Regions from separate parts of the Sporosarcina sp. So3-204 genome, predicted to be linked through region 2. Evidence: riboswitches for the same ligand, from Rfam matches in the RefSeq annotation. Region 2 holds a riboswitch; the other holds the start of a gene.
The links. Region 2 has a riboswitch for lysine ahead of dapA (4-hydroxy-tetrahydrodipicolinate synthase). Riboswitches for the same ligand answer to the same signal wherever they lie in the genome.
Positions count from the first base shown of each region.

Region 1: another riboswitch for lysine. It lies ahead of AC3RV6_RS14035 (Na+/H+ antiporter NhaC family protein); the one in region 2 lies ahead of dapA (4-hydroxy-tetrahydrodipicolinate synthase).

Region 1 covers NZ_CM176485.1:2,846,237-2,854,281, reverse strand. Annotated here, with positions in the region: gene AC3RV6_RS14070 (VWA domain-containing protein) at 1-1,164, shown strand, start outside; gene AC3RV6_RS14065 (VOC family protein) at 1,316-1,720, shown strand; gene AC3RV6_RS14060 (hypothetical protein) at 1,944-2,153, shown strand; gene AC3RV6_RS14055 (DUF72 domain-containing protein) at 2,358-3,221, shown strand; gene AC3RV6_RS14050 (sulfite exporter TauE/SafE family protein) at 3,221-4,045, shown strand; gene AC3RV6_RS14045 (bifunctional metallophosphatase/5'-nucleotidase) at 4,049-5,425, shown strand; gene yunB (sporulation protein YunB) at 5,468-6,241, shown strand; lysine riboswitch at 6,348-6,530, shown strand; gene AC3RV6_RS14035 (Na+/H+ antiporter NhaC family protein) at 6,667-8,045, shown strand, end outside.
Region 2 covers NZ_CM176485.1:1,797,093-1,805,137, forward strand. Annotated here, with positions in the region: gene AC3RV6_RS08715 (alpha/beta hydrolase) at 1-937, opposite strand, end outside; gene chrA (chromate efflux transporter) at 1,231-2,424, opposite strand; gene AC3RV6_RS08725 (PadR family transcriptional regulator) at 2,441-2,749, opposite strand; gene dapA (4-hydroxy-tetrahydrodipicolinate synthase) at 3,183-4,067, opposite strand; lysine riboswitch at 4,191-4,369, opposite strand; gene AC3RV6_RS08735 (bifunctional diguanylate cyclase/phosphodiesterase) at 4,587-6,938, opposite strand; gene AC3RV6_RS08740 (fructose bisphosphate aldolase) at 7,221-8,045, opposite strand, start outside.

The DNA.
Region 1 (8,045 bases), 1.0 Mb from region 2:
CGCTTCACTCGATTAGATGATCTATTGTCAACTATTGGTACAGTAAAATTTGGAGAGAAGACGAATCAATGGCTTGCTGAACAAAAAGAGTCAGATGAAAACTTCCAAAAACAGCTTCAGGAAATTCATGAAATACAAAAGCAACTTCAAAATCTGGAATGGCAAGATGAAATCAGCGATAGAAGTCGGCTCGTAGAAATCTATTATAAAGAGGCGATGACTAAATTAAATGAGAAATTACAACTGATGATTCATGAAAATAGTGATGGCTTTTCGCAAGCATTGGCTCAAGCTACAGAAGAAACAAAACTAGTGAAAGAAAGCTTGAAATCATTGCTTGGTGGGACAAGTGCTGGGAGCGGGGACGCAAATCTAAAAAAAGTTCCATTACGAGAGCGAATTTTATTAGCTGAAAAAATTGCCTTGGATAAACAAGTAAAAGAAATTGCAGATTGGGCTGGTCGATTTAAACAGATAGCCTGCAGAAAGCAAAAATCTAAGCGTAGTGACTCGGTAGAAAGAAGTGGCGTTACATTAGGTAACGACATTGAAAGGCTACTACCGATTGAATTGAGCTTATACAAGCACCCTATAACAAGAATCGACTTCCTTCGACGCTTTGTGGAAGGTCAGACGATGCAATATGAGCAAAAAGGACAAGAAGTATTAGGAAAAGGACCAATCATACTTTGTCTAGATCAGTCTGGTAGCATGCACAATCTTGATAACCAAGCTAAAGGTTTTACGTTAGCCCTTATATCAATTGCAAAAAAACAAAGAAGGGATTTTTGTTTAATCTTATTCTCTACTAGTACTCAAATAACGAAATTTGAAAGAGGAAAAATAAAAAGTTCGGATATAATCAATTTTGCCCGTACTTTCCTTGGTGGCGGTACAAATTTTGCACCACCTTTAGATAGGGCAATGGATGTAATAAATGAAAGCCGCTTTAAAAAAGCAGATATTGTATTTGTTACTGATGGGGAAGATAGTGTGAGCAGTTCATTTCTTGAAGTATTTAATAAAAAGAAGGTGGAGAAGGATTTTAGTGTTTTAACGCTTGTAATGGGAAACGGTATAAGTACAGTTGAACCCTTCTCAGACAAAGTTATCAAAATAAAAAGTTTTTACGATGAAGGAAGTTGTGCTGCATTTGAAATTTAAATTAATAATTAGAGAAAAATCAGCACTATCCTTGGATGGTGTTTTTTGTGTGAAATAGGAATTTCATTCTAGAAGATGTTAAAGTTAGGACAAGTATAATTTATTGGTATTACTTTTATTAACAATAATAATAGTAAAGGGTGGAACTGAATTGGATACTATTTTAGATCACGTTGGAATTGCTGTTAGAAGTATTGATGAAACGCTTCCCTTTTACTTAAATGTATTAAACGGTGTATTAGAGGATCGGTATACAAGTGATGCACCTGGTGTTGAAGTGCATGTAGCTGTTGTCAGAACAAGTGATAAGGTAATTGAATTACTAGAACCGACGAATAAGAACTCACCAATTGCTAGGTTTATAAAGCAAAAAGGAAAAGGGGTACACCATATTGCCTATAGAGTTGGCGATTTGGATAATGCAATACTCGAAGCAAGGGATAAAGGTATCCGTTTTTTAGATGATACATTGCGTACTAACGCGCGCGGAAGAAGGCTTATTTATATTAATCCAGCATCAACTGATGGAACTTTAATAGAACTTTGTAGTTATTAGAGTAATTAAAAAAATCACTCACTAAAATAGCTAATTCGGGTCCGGAGATGATTACTAAAAAAATCTGGATTAGGTTAGCGTTTAACAACATTCATTTCGTCTATTAATTAAGTGTAAGCTCATGTTATAATGGATAACCAATAGTAATAACTACATTTACTTATTATTGAACGGAAGCCAAGAAAAGCCTCCGCATGGCAATAAAGTATGGAGGTGTAAGAGAATGAATAAGCAATGGACGATTGATAAAATTGAAAAATTCGTTGAGGAAAATTCTGATAGTAAGTTATTATCGACGGACTATCAAGGTTTCTCACAAAAGTTACAATTTAAATGTGCTTGTGGAAACGACTTTGAAAAGACATTTACAAAATTTAAAAACAAGAACCAACGTAAATGTGACGTATGCCAACCTCCTAAAGAAGCGCGTTAACCTAAATCGAATATAATATACAAAGTGCTGATTTCTATGTAAATGGAAGTCGGCACTATTTTTATCGGAGAATAATTGCGGGGTTCATTATAGATTGTGTTTCAACGCCTAAAACAGTCCCTAAAACTAGTATTATTTTTTTCTTAATTGTATTAAATCTGTTAAAATAATCATATACAACTCATCAACGGAAAGGAGTAACAGATGATACAAATCGGCTTAACGGGTTGGGGAGATCATCCTGATGTCCTTCATCCAAACTCTACGGCAAAGGATAAACTGCTCGATTACGGCGCGCACTTTCCGATTGTGGAGCTCGATTCAACCTTCTACGCTATTCAGCCAGCGCGTAATATTCAAAAATGGATAGATGAAACACCGAAAGAATTTCAATTTATTGTGAAAGCGTATAAAGGCATGACGGGCCATCATCGTGGGGAGTTACCCTTTACATCTAAATCGGAAATGTATGAATTATTCATTGAATCTATTGAGCCATTACAAAAAGTTGGGAAACTTGCAATGATACTCGTTCAGTTTCCGCCGTGGTTTGATTGCCAAAAAGAAAATATTGATGAAATTCGCGATATACGTAAGAGGTTGAATGGATTTGATATTGCCGTTGAATTCAGGCATCAGTCATGGTATTCTTCTAGTTTCAGAGATAAAACACTTGCCTTTCTTCGTGAATTAAAAATCATTCACTCAGTTTGTGATGAACCGCAAGTAGGAGAGGGCTGCATTCCTCTTGTGCCTGAAGCTACTCACGTTAAGAAAGCATTAGTTAGGTTACATGGTCGGAACGTTGCTGGATGGAGAAATACCTCAGGCGACGAAGACGCTTGGCGCAAAGTACGCTATTTATACAATTATAATAGTGAAGAACTTAATGAAATCGAAGATGCTGTAAATGTATTAAATAGAAATACGCAAGAAGTATTTGTAATATTCAACAATAACTCAGGCAAACATGCTGCGCGAAACGCAAAGCAATTTCAAATAAGTCTCGGCATATCTTTTATAAATCTTGCGCCGAAACAGCTTGGTTTATTTGAAGGAGAATGGTAATGGAATTTGTAATTCTGGCTATTATTGGTCTTACAGCAGGTATTATTGGTGCATTAGTTGGCCTAGGTGGGGGCGTCATTCTTGTACCTGCTACTTTGTTTATAGGTGTTAGTCTTGGTTTGATTGACGGCATTACACCACAGAGCGTTGTTGGTCTTTCAGTTATTATGATGATTTTCATCGGACTTAGCTCAACCTTATCTTATATGAAAACAAAAACTGTTGATTTTCGAAGTGGTTTTATTTTCTTTATTGGTAGTATCCCAGGCACGATTCTTGGTGCCTTTGTGAATAAAGCGCTAGATTTGCCTTCATTCAATTTATATTTTGGCATTTTACTTATCGTATTATCAACGCTACTTCTTGTGAGAAAGTATTTGAAGCCAGTGAGTTGGTTCGTTGAACATGGTAAAAAGCGTGAATTTACGGATAGTACTGGGCATACTTATGTATATGGCTATCCAATTTGGTTTGCGCTAATACTAACATTCGGAGTTGGATTTGCTTCAGGACTTTTTGGAATCGGTGGCGGTTCTATTATTGTGCCTGCTATGATTTTATTGTTTTTATTCCCACCACACGTCGCTGTAGGTACTTCAATGTTTATGGTTTTTTTATCAGCGATTGTAAATTCGGTAACACATATTTCACTTGGTAATGTACCTTGGCTTTATACAATTCCTGTTATTCCAGCAGCCTATTTAGGTGCAAAGTTAGGTGCTAGACTAAATAAGAAAATGAAATCTGAAACACTTGTGTTTGCACTTCGTATTATACTTCTTTTGCTAGGTATTAGGTCGATTGTTGACGGAATCTGGGGGTAAAAAATGAATCGTTCATTAGACAACATTCACATCTTCCACACAAATGATATTCATAGTCACTTTGACAGTTGGCCACAGATTAGTCGATTTCTTCGTGAACAAAGAAATGTACATAAAAAAATGGGTAAGCCTTTCTATGTATTTGACATTGGAGATCATGTAGATCGTTATCATCCGCTTACTGAAGGTACGACTGGTCAAGGGAATGTTGAGCTATTAAATGAGGCAGGATATGACGCGGTTACAATTGGCAACAATGAAGGAATAACAATGTCTAGAGTGGCACTGAATTCACTCTATGATGAAGCGGATTTTGCTGTTGTTTTAGGAAATTTATTTACTCTAGACGGGAAGTTACCTAAATGGGCTGTCCCATCCGTCATTTATACAACAGAGAAAGGTACTAAAATAGGTGTAATAGGTGCCACGGCTGAATATACTCGCTTTTATTCCAAATTAGGATGGTTAATAACACCTCCGCGTGAACAACTTTTAGAAGAAGCGGAGCGCCTTTCAAGAGAAACTGATATAATTATTTGTCTTTCACATATGGGGCTTTCACAAGATGAGAAGCTTGCAGTTGAATCAGAGCATATTGATGTTATTCTTGGTGCACATACACATCATCTTTTTATTGACGGGAAGATGGTAGAAGATACACTTCTAGCTGCAACGGGAAAATTCGGAGAATATGTAGGTCATGTGGAAATTACTTTTAATTTAATAAGTAAAGAAATTTCGTCTATGGGGGCTAATGTTTACCCTACGGACAGTCTTCCAATAGATGAGGTGGATGTTAATCATTTAAAGAAGATTGTAGCCGCTGGTAAAGAAAAGTTGAATGAACCTTTGTTTTACAATCCGAGCCTATTAAAGCAAAACCTTTTTGCGTCTAGCCCGTTATCTTCTTTATTTGGCAGAGCATTAATTGCTCACTCAAATGCGGATTGCGCCATTTTTAACGCAGGTATATTTCTTGGGAGTATTAAAAAAGGTTGGGTTACAAAAGGAGACATCCATTCCCTTCTACCTCATCCAATTAATTTATGTGTGATTACTTTAGATGGTGAAGAATTAATGAATATTTACGAGCAATCAGTAAATAAAGAATGGCCAGAAGTGAAGGTGAAAGGTTTAGGTTTTCGCGGTACTTTAATGGGCGCAATGATCCATGAAAGGCTTTATAAGAATAGACATGGTCTTTTATTTGCCGGAAATAGAGAAGTAGTGGTAGGTGAAAAGTATACATTGGCAACGCTAGATATGTTCACATTTGGATTTTTCTATCCTTCACTTAAAGATGCTGAAAAAGAATATTATATGCCCGAATTAATTCGCGATATTTTTGGTATATATTGTTGTGATTATTTTAGTGAATGAATGATTCCCGCCTAGCATAAACTACGCTAGGGAGGAATCATTTTGAAATTTCAAGGGCAAGTGAAACGCAGTGGCCGCTTTAGAAAACCAAAATTGATTTCTTTGCTCATGCCTGCACTTCTAATTGCAGTTGCATTTTTTTTCTATACAGTAAATATGAGACTTACGCCAATATATGTTCAATATGCTGAAGTACAGACAGAAAAGATTGCCTCATACGTTATTAGCAAAGCGGTAAGCGATCGAATTGCCAATGTCCTTGACGTTAACGATGTGATAGAGCATATTCCTACAGATACGCCGAACATGGTGACAGCTAAGTTTAATACTGAAATTATTAATAGAGTGTTGGCTGATACAAAACTTCTAGTTGAAGAGCATATAGAAAAGGCGGAATCTGGTAATCTTGATATGCTTCCACTAAGTGAAAATATAGAATATGACCCTTTAAAGATGGAAGAGCAAGGTGGAGTTGTCTTTTATGTGCCAGTTGGGCAAGCGACGAATATTCCATTACTTGGAAATTTGGGTCCGAAAATACCGATGCGCTTCCATGTCATTGGGGACGTTCAAGCGAATGTTGAAACAAGTATTAAAGAATTTGGTATTAATAATGCCTATATTGAAGTGAATATCATCCTTCAAGTAAATGTGCAAATCATCGTTCCATTAGCAACAAAAATGAGTACTGTTGAACAGAAAATACCAGTAGCGATAGGTCTTGTGCAAGGCAATGTACCGCATATCTTTAGTCAAGGAGAAGGGATAAGATCACCTTCGTTTGAAATTCCAGTTAAATTGCCGCCAGACAATTAGTTTGTCAATATAATTGTTGCTAGTAAACGGATCCAGCTGTTTGTTGTTATTCAGAACTTGATATTTCTTTAAATGATTGATAACATTATACTTGAAGAAAGAATATCGATTGGGTAGAGGCTGCAGAGCTTATTAGTAACACATGCGAGAATGACATTGATGACCGTGTGTAAAAGGAAGTTTTGCCGAAATCTGATGTTATGATGTCAAGTCCATCAGATTGGGTTCATTCTAAATAAGAATGACACTGTCATGCGTGCAATAATACGTATGGTGAGCTACAGATTGTTCGTTAGATAGTGTTTTTTATCAAGCAAACGATACGTAGAATAGACCAGCTTCTCGTACACTTTATAGTCGTGTACAAAGAAGTTGGTTTTTTAATTCCTAAAAGTCCTCTTCCATACAAATTGGAGGAATTGATAGTGATTGGTACATGGGTTTCAATTATTCCCCCGATTATAGCGATAGTAATGGTACTTGTCACACGACGGGTTCTTTTATCACTTGGATCAGGTATAGTAGTAGCTGCAATTTTAGTAGCAGCATTTTCACCAAAGGATTTTGTAATCATTCTCTGGAAAGCGATTACTGTATCGTTTTGGGATTGGGACAACAGTAGTTTAAATGAAGGTAATATCAATATCATGTTATTTATATTGTTACTCGGTGTTATTACTGCATTTGTAAGTTTATCTGGAGGTAGCCGGGCGTTTGCAGAGCGGGCGGTACGCCGAATTAAGACGAAGAGGGGCGCAAAACTACTGACTGTATTCCTTGGAATCGCGATATTTGTAGATGATTATTTTAATGCGCTAGCTGTAGGTCAGATTTCAAGACCGATTACAGACCAACATAAAATTTCACGTGCGAAACTGGCTTATTTTATAGATTCTACATCAGCACCGATTTGTGTCATATCTCCAATATCTAGTTGGGGCGCTTATTTAATAGGGTTGTTAGGCATTATTTTTAGTGGAGCAGCAATCAGTTATTCACCGTTATCTGCGTTTCTATTGATGGCTCCAATGAACTTTTATGCAGTGTCAACGCTAATAATGGTATTCTTCTTTGCTTGGACAGACATAGATCTATTCGGAATGAAGAGACACGAAGAACTCGCGGTTACGACAGGGCAGTTGTATGATCCGTTAAAAGACATTCCGGGTCAACTAAAAGATGATTTTCCTATTCATGACCACGGCGGCGTTCGTGATTTAGTTGGACCTATCATAGCGCTTGTTGTCGTGACATTAGGTATGATGATTTGGACAGGTTATAATGCAAGCGTTGCAGATGGTCTCGAAGTTACTATATGGTCAATTTTTGAAAATACCAATGTACCTTTTTCGTTAGTCATTGGTGGAATAATGGGCTCAGTATTAGGGGGATTATTATACATTGCGCAGTTGAAAAAGAATGAAACAGCGAGTGTTGCTTTGATGAGGCGTGCATTCTTTAGTGGTTTAAAAGCGATGTTACCTGCTGTTATAATATTGATTTTTGCTTGGGGTTTGACGGATTTGATTGATAAGTTAGATACGGGTCTATATCTATCACAAATTGTAACTGCGGCAAATATACCGTTAGCATTTCTTCCGGTGATCATGTTCGTACTTGCAGGTCTAATGGCATTTTCAACGGGTACTTCATGGGGCTCTTTTGGTATTTTGCTACCGATTGCAGGGAAAATTATGCTTGATGCTTCTCCTGATTTATTGTTACCGGCACTTGCAGCAGTTCTCGCGGGAGCAGTTTTCGGCGATCACTGTTCGCCAATCTCAGATACGACGATTTTATCCTC
Region 2 (8,045 bases):
TGCCGCCTAAGAAGTCTTGCACATGCTTTTCATACTCGATTGTTATATTATCATAGGATTTCGTATGACCTGCATCAGGAACAATCCATAATTCTTTTTCGCTAACTGCTGCGTCAAAGATTTGTTGTGCCATAGCGGTAGGGACCAAATCATCTGCATCACCATGAATAATCAATAAAGGTCGTGTATTTTTTTTTACTTGATCCACTACGGAAGCTTCTTCGAATGTATAGCCTGCTCGTATCTTTGTAACTAAGCTTGTCACGTTCAATAATGGGAAAGAAGGTAAGTTGTAAATATGTTTCAATTGATGCGCAAGTTCTTCCTGGACACTGCTATAAGAACTGTCTGCAATGATTCCTTTTACTTCATCCGGAAGCTCTTCTCCGCTTGTCATCAGCACAGTGGCAGCGCCCATTGAATTACCATGTAAAATAACTTGCTGATCTCCAGATTTTACTAAAAAATCAATCCATCTTTTATAATCGAGGCGGTCATGCCAACCGAAACCAATATAATCGCCTTCACTTTCCCCGTGGCCGCGAGCATCAGGTAGTAATACATCGAAGCCTTGGTCATAATAGAACTTGGCGAGTTTCCCCATATCTTCGCTGGTATTGCGGAATCCGTGTGCTAAAATAACTCCTTTTTGCTGAGGTTCTATTTGTGCAATAAACTGAGCTTTTATTTGAAAGCCTTTGTCTGTTTCTAAGTCTATAATCTCTGGCTTCTGCTGATCAAACCAATCATTAGCTTCTTTTAGATGCTGCTGATCCTCATTGCTAGCCATTGCGTTTAAAGAGGCTTCCTCTGTATGTAAAACAACTTCAGTGCCTCTTTTCACAGCTTGATTGTAGAAGTAATTTCCTGCAAATAGGAGAGCAACTGTTACCAAAACAAGTACAATCCCTACTGATATTTTAATCTTTCTTTTCATCTCAATACCCCTTTCGCACTAGTTGCTATCTTATATGGTAAGGCACTTTGGCAATATAGTAAATACTATGATGGGAAATGCTGAAGTATCTATTGAAAAGGGGAAGAGGGAAGTAGTTTGCTAACGTCAGAAGTCGTACAAAACATACTCTATTTCTAAATGGGCAAGCTTCTTAAAAATAGTTAATGAAAAAAGACTAACAACTTGTGATGTGGCCCTTAGAGGTTAGATTTTTAACCCTAACTTTCGTGGTGCACATGATTGTTAGTCTTTTAGATTATAGATATAATCATTTAAATTAATGTCATGAGTGAACCGCCTATAGCTCCAGAAACCACAATAATCCAAGGTGGAAGTTTCCAATAGGCAAGCATACTAAACAAAATTGCGGCTAAAGCAAAATCAATAGGCGCCAAAATTGAACTTGTCCAAATCGGAAAATAAAAAGCAGAGATTAAAATTCCGATAACTGCTGCATTTACACCCATTATTGCACCTTTAATTTTAGCGTTGTTACGTAAACTATCCCAAAATGGTAACGCACCAAGAATTAGAAGGAAAGCAGGTAAGAAAACTGCAAACGTTGCGACTAAACCACCCTGCCAACCTTTCATAACGGTTCCTAAATAGGCTGCGAATGTAAATAGGGGACCAGGTACTGCTTGCGTAGCACCATAACCTGCTAAGAATGACTCTTCGCTTATCCAGCCAGTTGGTACAAGTTCCTGTTCTAATAAAGGTAAAACAACATGACCACCTCCGAAGACTAATGAACCTGAACGATAAAAACTATCAAACATTGCTACCCAATAAGATCCAGTTACTTCTCTGATAACCGGCAAAAGAAACAACAAACCGAAAAATAAAAGTAGACAAATCACTGAAACCCTTTTGGAAATCAGAAATTTCGATTTAGCTTCTTCAACTTCATCGTGTTGTTTAAACAAAAGGAACCCAAATAATGCTGCGATTAATATGACACCTACTTGAGTAAAAGCTGATTGCCAAAGAAGTGTACCTAATAGTGCAAATAAAGCGATGGCTTTTCTTTTTAAATCAGGCGTCAAATTTTTGGCCATTCCGATTACCGCATGTGCAACTACAGCCACTGCCACAATTTTTAATCCGTGTATCCAGCCAGCATTTCCGATATCAGATCCGGTGAGCAGTAAAGCAAAAAGGATAAGGGCGATAACTGAAGGAAGTGTAAACCCTATAAAAGATGTTATTCCACCTAATACACCTGCCCGCATAACACCTATACCGATACCAACTTGGCTACTTGCCGGTCCAGGTAAGAACTGGGATAAAGCAACTAAATCTGCATAACTTTTTTCATCCATCCATTTTCTTTTTCGTACATATTCTTCATGAAAATACCCTAAATGAGCTGTTGGTCCACCAAAAGATGTAAAGCCTAGTCTTGTTGAAACTAAAAATATCTCCATAAGTGATTTAAATCCCCTAGTAGGGTTAGTCTGATTCATTGTTGGCTCCTTTTTGTTAATCTTTGATTTCTATAAAGAGTTCATATGCCTTTTTCCTGGCTTCAATAAGGACTAGATCTCCTTTTTTAGTTGTTGTGTAATACTTTCTGATTTTCCCATCTACGTTTTTATCTTCTCTTATTAGAAGTCCATCTGACTCCATTGCATGTAGGATAGGGTACAAAGTGCCAGAACTGATACTGTAACCGTGTTCTCTGAGTTCTTCTAACATCCAAACACCGAAAATGGGATGCTCTTTTGCGTGGTGTAATATGTGTATATGAATAAAACCAAGAAATAATTTCCGTAATACTTTATCTGCCAAACTATCACCCCTAACATTGATATTGAAATTAAATATTGAGTACCGATATCGAAAGCATATTACACGTTCTGATTATTTACAATACAAAAACTAACATTTACATAATCTTTACATTATGTATTCAGTAAGGATTCGGTACCTGGAAAAACCGGCGATTTCGAAGTAGCATTATTTTCATAAACTAGTCATGAAATAATCTGTTCGGATGTAGGTACTAGCTAGAATAATCACTTGCAGGCGTAAGTATAGATATAAAAAGTAATCACCCTACTACTTGTTGGAGAGTAGTAGGGTGATTACTTTTGTTTTAAAATTCTAGTTCCTTCTTAAGCAAGGCACTTATAAACAAAGACATTATGCAATGAAGGAAATGATACAAACCTGAATTGCTTTAGATTTAAGTGTTGCAGATACTTTAGAAGAAAAGAACAGTTTAAATAAGTATCGGTTCTTCGTAATTTAGCACATTTTTTAACGAATCTAGCTGCACATCTGTTAAGGGCAGTATTGGTAATCGGACGCCGCCTACAGCGACTCCTTTTAAATTCAGCGCAGCTTTAACAGGTGCAGGGTTCGGTGCAGCGAACATTTCATTTATGGTCGGCAGTAGGTGGCGATGTAGTTTCGCTGCTTCTTGGACACGTCCGTTATTAAAATGTTCTATCATAGTTTTCATATTCGTGCCAATGACGTGAGCAGAGACCGAAACAACGCCTGCGCCACCGATCGCGAGGACGGGAAGTGTCAAGCCGTCATCTCCGCTGTAAAGTGAAAAATCTGGCGGCGTATTTTCAATAATCGCAGACATGGCATCTAGGTCTCCGCTCGCTTCTTTAACAGCAATAATATTCGAAATACCGGCTAGTCGGATAATCGTCTCAGGATTCATATTAACTGAACTACGCCCTGGTATGTTGTATAACATAATTGGTCGCGAGGTTGATTCAGCAATCACCTTGAAATGCTGATACATTCCTTCCTGACAGGGTTTGTTGTAATACGGTACGACAAGCATAATGCCATCGACTCCGACTTCTACAGCTTGCTTGGTCAACTCGATTGACTCTTTCGTGCTGTTTGTTCCAGTACCTGCAATGACTGGAACTCTTCCTGCTACGACCTGGACTGTAAACTGAAATAATTTAATCTTTTCTTCATGTGTTAATGTTGGAGATTCTCCCGTTGTTCCTGCTACGACCAAGCCATCAGATCCGTTTGCAATCAAATGCTCAATAAGGTTACTGGTGGCAGTGTAATCAATTTCTTCTTGTCCGTCAAATGGCGTTACCATCGCGGTAATCAGTTGTCCAAAATTCATCTGTTCTCCACGTCCTTTTTGTTTTATTTAATAAAACATAGAGGGTGGAGGGCAGTTCTTCCTGAAACGCAAAAAGCAGCAACGAGGGCTCGTTGCTGCTTTGAAATAATAAATTATTTCGTTGCACCAGATAGCCCTCCATATAGTCGCCTATATGACAATTCTGCACTTATTTAGCCCAGAACCAGCGATGAGTTAATGAGCAACTCATGCGCTTCGGCAAATCCCCCTTTTTACAATCTTCTTCGGATCTCATCATCCTCGGATTGTATACTGATGGTCTTTGCGCCTCTATCCTTACTTCAAAAAAACTGAAATAAGTGAATGTTTAATTACAGCTATCATAACCTCTAGTGATTAAAATTGCAACTAATTTTCATATGTCTACGCGCTAAACTATTCACTACAATTGTATATTTGAAAATTAAAGCGATGATATTAAAGGTTTTTCTGACTTCACTTTTGCATGAATATACATTAAGAAGAATTACGAAAAATGTGTAACACATCGCAATAAGTTTAATATGTCAGCAATAGTTGCTGTCGAAGTACCTCAATCATTTTATCGGGCGTTAAAGGTTTATAGAAGTAATAGCCTTGAACCATATCGCAGCCTTCTTGCTTTAGCCATTGGACTTCTTCTTTCTCTTCTACGCCTTCCATAATTACTTGTAAACTTAAGTTATGGCCAAGTTGGATAATGGACCGAACGATTGCTTCTTGTCCTTTATTTCCAATTAAATTGTGCATGAAGGACTTGTCTATTTTTAATATATGAATCGGTAATTCTTTTAGATGGCTGAAAGAAGAGTAACCTGTCCCGAAGTCATCTAAAGATATTTGAATGCCTGCATCGCGCAGCTCGCAAAGTTTCGATTGTATTTCGGAAGCTAGGGAATCAGATTCTGTGATTTCTAGTTCTAAAAAGTTGAGATTCATTTGTGTATCTTTCGTAATTTCCATTAAATTTCGAAAAAAATTGTCCCTTGTTAATTGGAGAGGGGATATATTGACAGCTATTACAGTTGGTTCATGTAATTCTTCTGACCATGCTTTCCACTTCATGCAAGCTTCGCGTAAAACCCACTCGCCAATCATGTGGATCATTCCTTTTTCTTCAGCAATCGGTATAAATTCCATAGGGGATATCGGTCCTAGAATCGGATGATCCCATCTTAGAAGTGCCTCAGCACCAATTATTTTCTCGGTGTCTAATAAAAGTTTAGGCTGGAAAAGTAGGTGGAATTCTCCGTTAACAAGAGCGGATGATAAAGCTTCCTCCAATAGAAGTCTTCGCCTATTTTTGTCTTGGATTGCTACATTAAAGGAAGTTACCTGGTTTTTACCACGTTTTTTTGACTCGTTCATAGCTAAATCCGTGTATTGTAAAAGTTCGTCTGCAGATTGTGCTTCATGAGGGTACGTGGAAATACCAGCACTCATTGTAATGTCTATGTTAATTTCATTTAAAATGAAAGGTTTACGAACCTCGTTAATGCAAAGACTAGCAATTTCGTGAAGTTCGTTCACGCGTTTACCGTCTACTAAAATGATGAATTCATCGCCACCGATTCTTGCTAGGAAATCACCTTCTTTTAAACATATAGTTAATAATTTTGCTACATGTTGCAAGGCTGAGTTACCTGCTTGAAGTCCGTGCGTATCATTAATGAACTTAAGTCTGTCAATATTAAGAAATATACATCCAATTTCAGCAGAAGATTGCAGCCATTTCTGTAAGGTTTCATCCAGTTTATGTCTATTTGGTAAACTAGTTAACGTATCATGAAAGGCGAAATATTCGATACGCTGTTTAGCTTGAATATTTTCTGTGATATTACGTATAAACCATAATGAATTATTTAAGGATTCGCCTTGAATAGGCTGTCTTTTTACTTCGCAAATAACGGAGCCGGTTTCTAATTGAAATTCCTGACTGCTTGCTATATCTTCTGTTAACGCAACATTGTACTCGTGTAGTTTTATATGTCTCTCGACGATTCCAGCTTGTTTCATTAAATCATAAAAGGCTGGATTAGCATGCATAATCATTCCTGATTTATCAGTTATAACAATACCATCTGTTGCAGAGTCCAAAATGGCATTTTGCACGATTTTTTGCTTTCCCCAAATCCTGTTAAAAATAATAGAGAAAAAGAATAGTGAAAAGATTAATATAGTCACAATTGCAACAACCCAAGCGAGTAAAGTCGTGTCGATACTAGATGTATTGGATATATCAGCGGAAGAATTTTCTGAAAAGTGGGTTGCTGCCATACCTGTATAATGCATTCCTGCGATTGCCATAGCCATAATTAGTGAAGTGAGAAGTTTCACTTTCGAGGACATTTCACCTTGGGAATAAGGTGAAAGAAATCCAACCCATAAAGCGACCAAAGATGCTGCAATTGCAATACCTGCGGACACTAGAACTAAAGGTGTATCATATGAAATATCTAAAGGACGTATTGCCTCTGTTCCAACATAATGCATAGAAACAATCCCTAGTCCCATTAAAATTCCAGCAAACCAAAAACGTAGACGGTTTCGGCGATTACGGGAAATTAAAAAATACCCTAAAATACAGGCAATCGCTGAGATGAAGACTGAAATAATAACGAGGGGCGTGCTGTAATAAACAGGTATAGGAAAATGGTGTGCTAACATGGCGATAAAGTGCATAGACCAAATACCGATTCCAAGCGTAGCGCCTCCAGAAACAAGCCATGCAACCTTGGTTACGCCTGTCGTATACATAACTCTTCTAGCTAAATCGATGGAAGCGTAAGCAGATATCGTTGCAATTATGTAAGAGAGTATGACTAAATATATATTAAGATGATTAAACATTGACGTAAAATTTTGATTCAACTGTGCACCTCTATCTATTTCTATTAAATATTATATCGGTATTATAAAGACTTTGTTTATTTATTATCTAAAATTTAGTCATTAATAAGCATAGCGGGATAATTCAGAGTTCAGTTGGTGTCTACTATTTTTGGCTTATTAGGAAAGATTAGTGGCATATTTGGAACACTCGCTGGGAGTAGAAGAGTTTGGGAACGCAGTAAAACTTTTGTTACAGCAGAAAGAACCCGTACAACAATGCATGCAAAAAACATTGTTGCACGGGGACATTATAAAACTTATTTAAATAGACGCTTCATAAATAGACTTCACTGCTTTTTCGAGCGCATTATCAAATTCATCAGTTGTTTGGTTAGCATTTAAATCTTGGCTAAGTGCTCTAGAGAAACTGGCGATAAGTCCGTCATTTTCTTTGAGTTTTAAATTAGCATCTTCTGTTAAATAACCACCTGATAGTGCGACAACTCGTACTACTCTTGGATGATCAATTAGCTCTTTGTACAAATTAGTCACTGTTGGAATCGTAAGTTTTAACATGACGTTTTCGTCGTTCTGTAAAAGATCAAGCTGCTTAAGGATTTCTGTATTTAATAACGCTTCACACGCTGCTTTGTCTTTACTATGAATATCTACTTCCGGTTCGATAATTGGAACTAGATCCGCGGCAATAATTTGTTTTCCAATTTCAAATTGCTGATCGACTACTGCTTGGATGCCTTCTTGATTTGCTTCTTTTATGACAGAACGCATTTTCGTTCCAAAAATATGACGATCGTTTGCACGTTTTAAAATTTCATCCAAATCTGTGATTGGTTTCATCAGTTGGACTCCGTTTGCCACATCAGCAAGACCCTTATCAATCTTTAGAAAAGGGGCAATACCTTTCTTTTCTGCTAAATAATTCGCGGTGTACATGCCTTCTATTTTACGATCCATTGTTTGTTCAAATAAAATAGCTCCAAGAATATGCTGTGCATTAAAAGTCGGTGATGTAATTATACGCGTCCGCATATCGTGTACTTGCTTGAACATTTCTTCCTCATTTGAATAAGCGTCTTCTAACACACCGTATGCTGCAAGTGCCTTCGGAGTACTGCCGCCACTTTG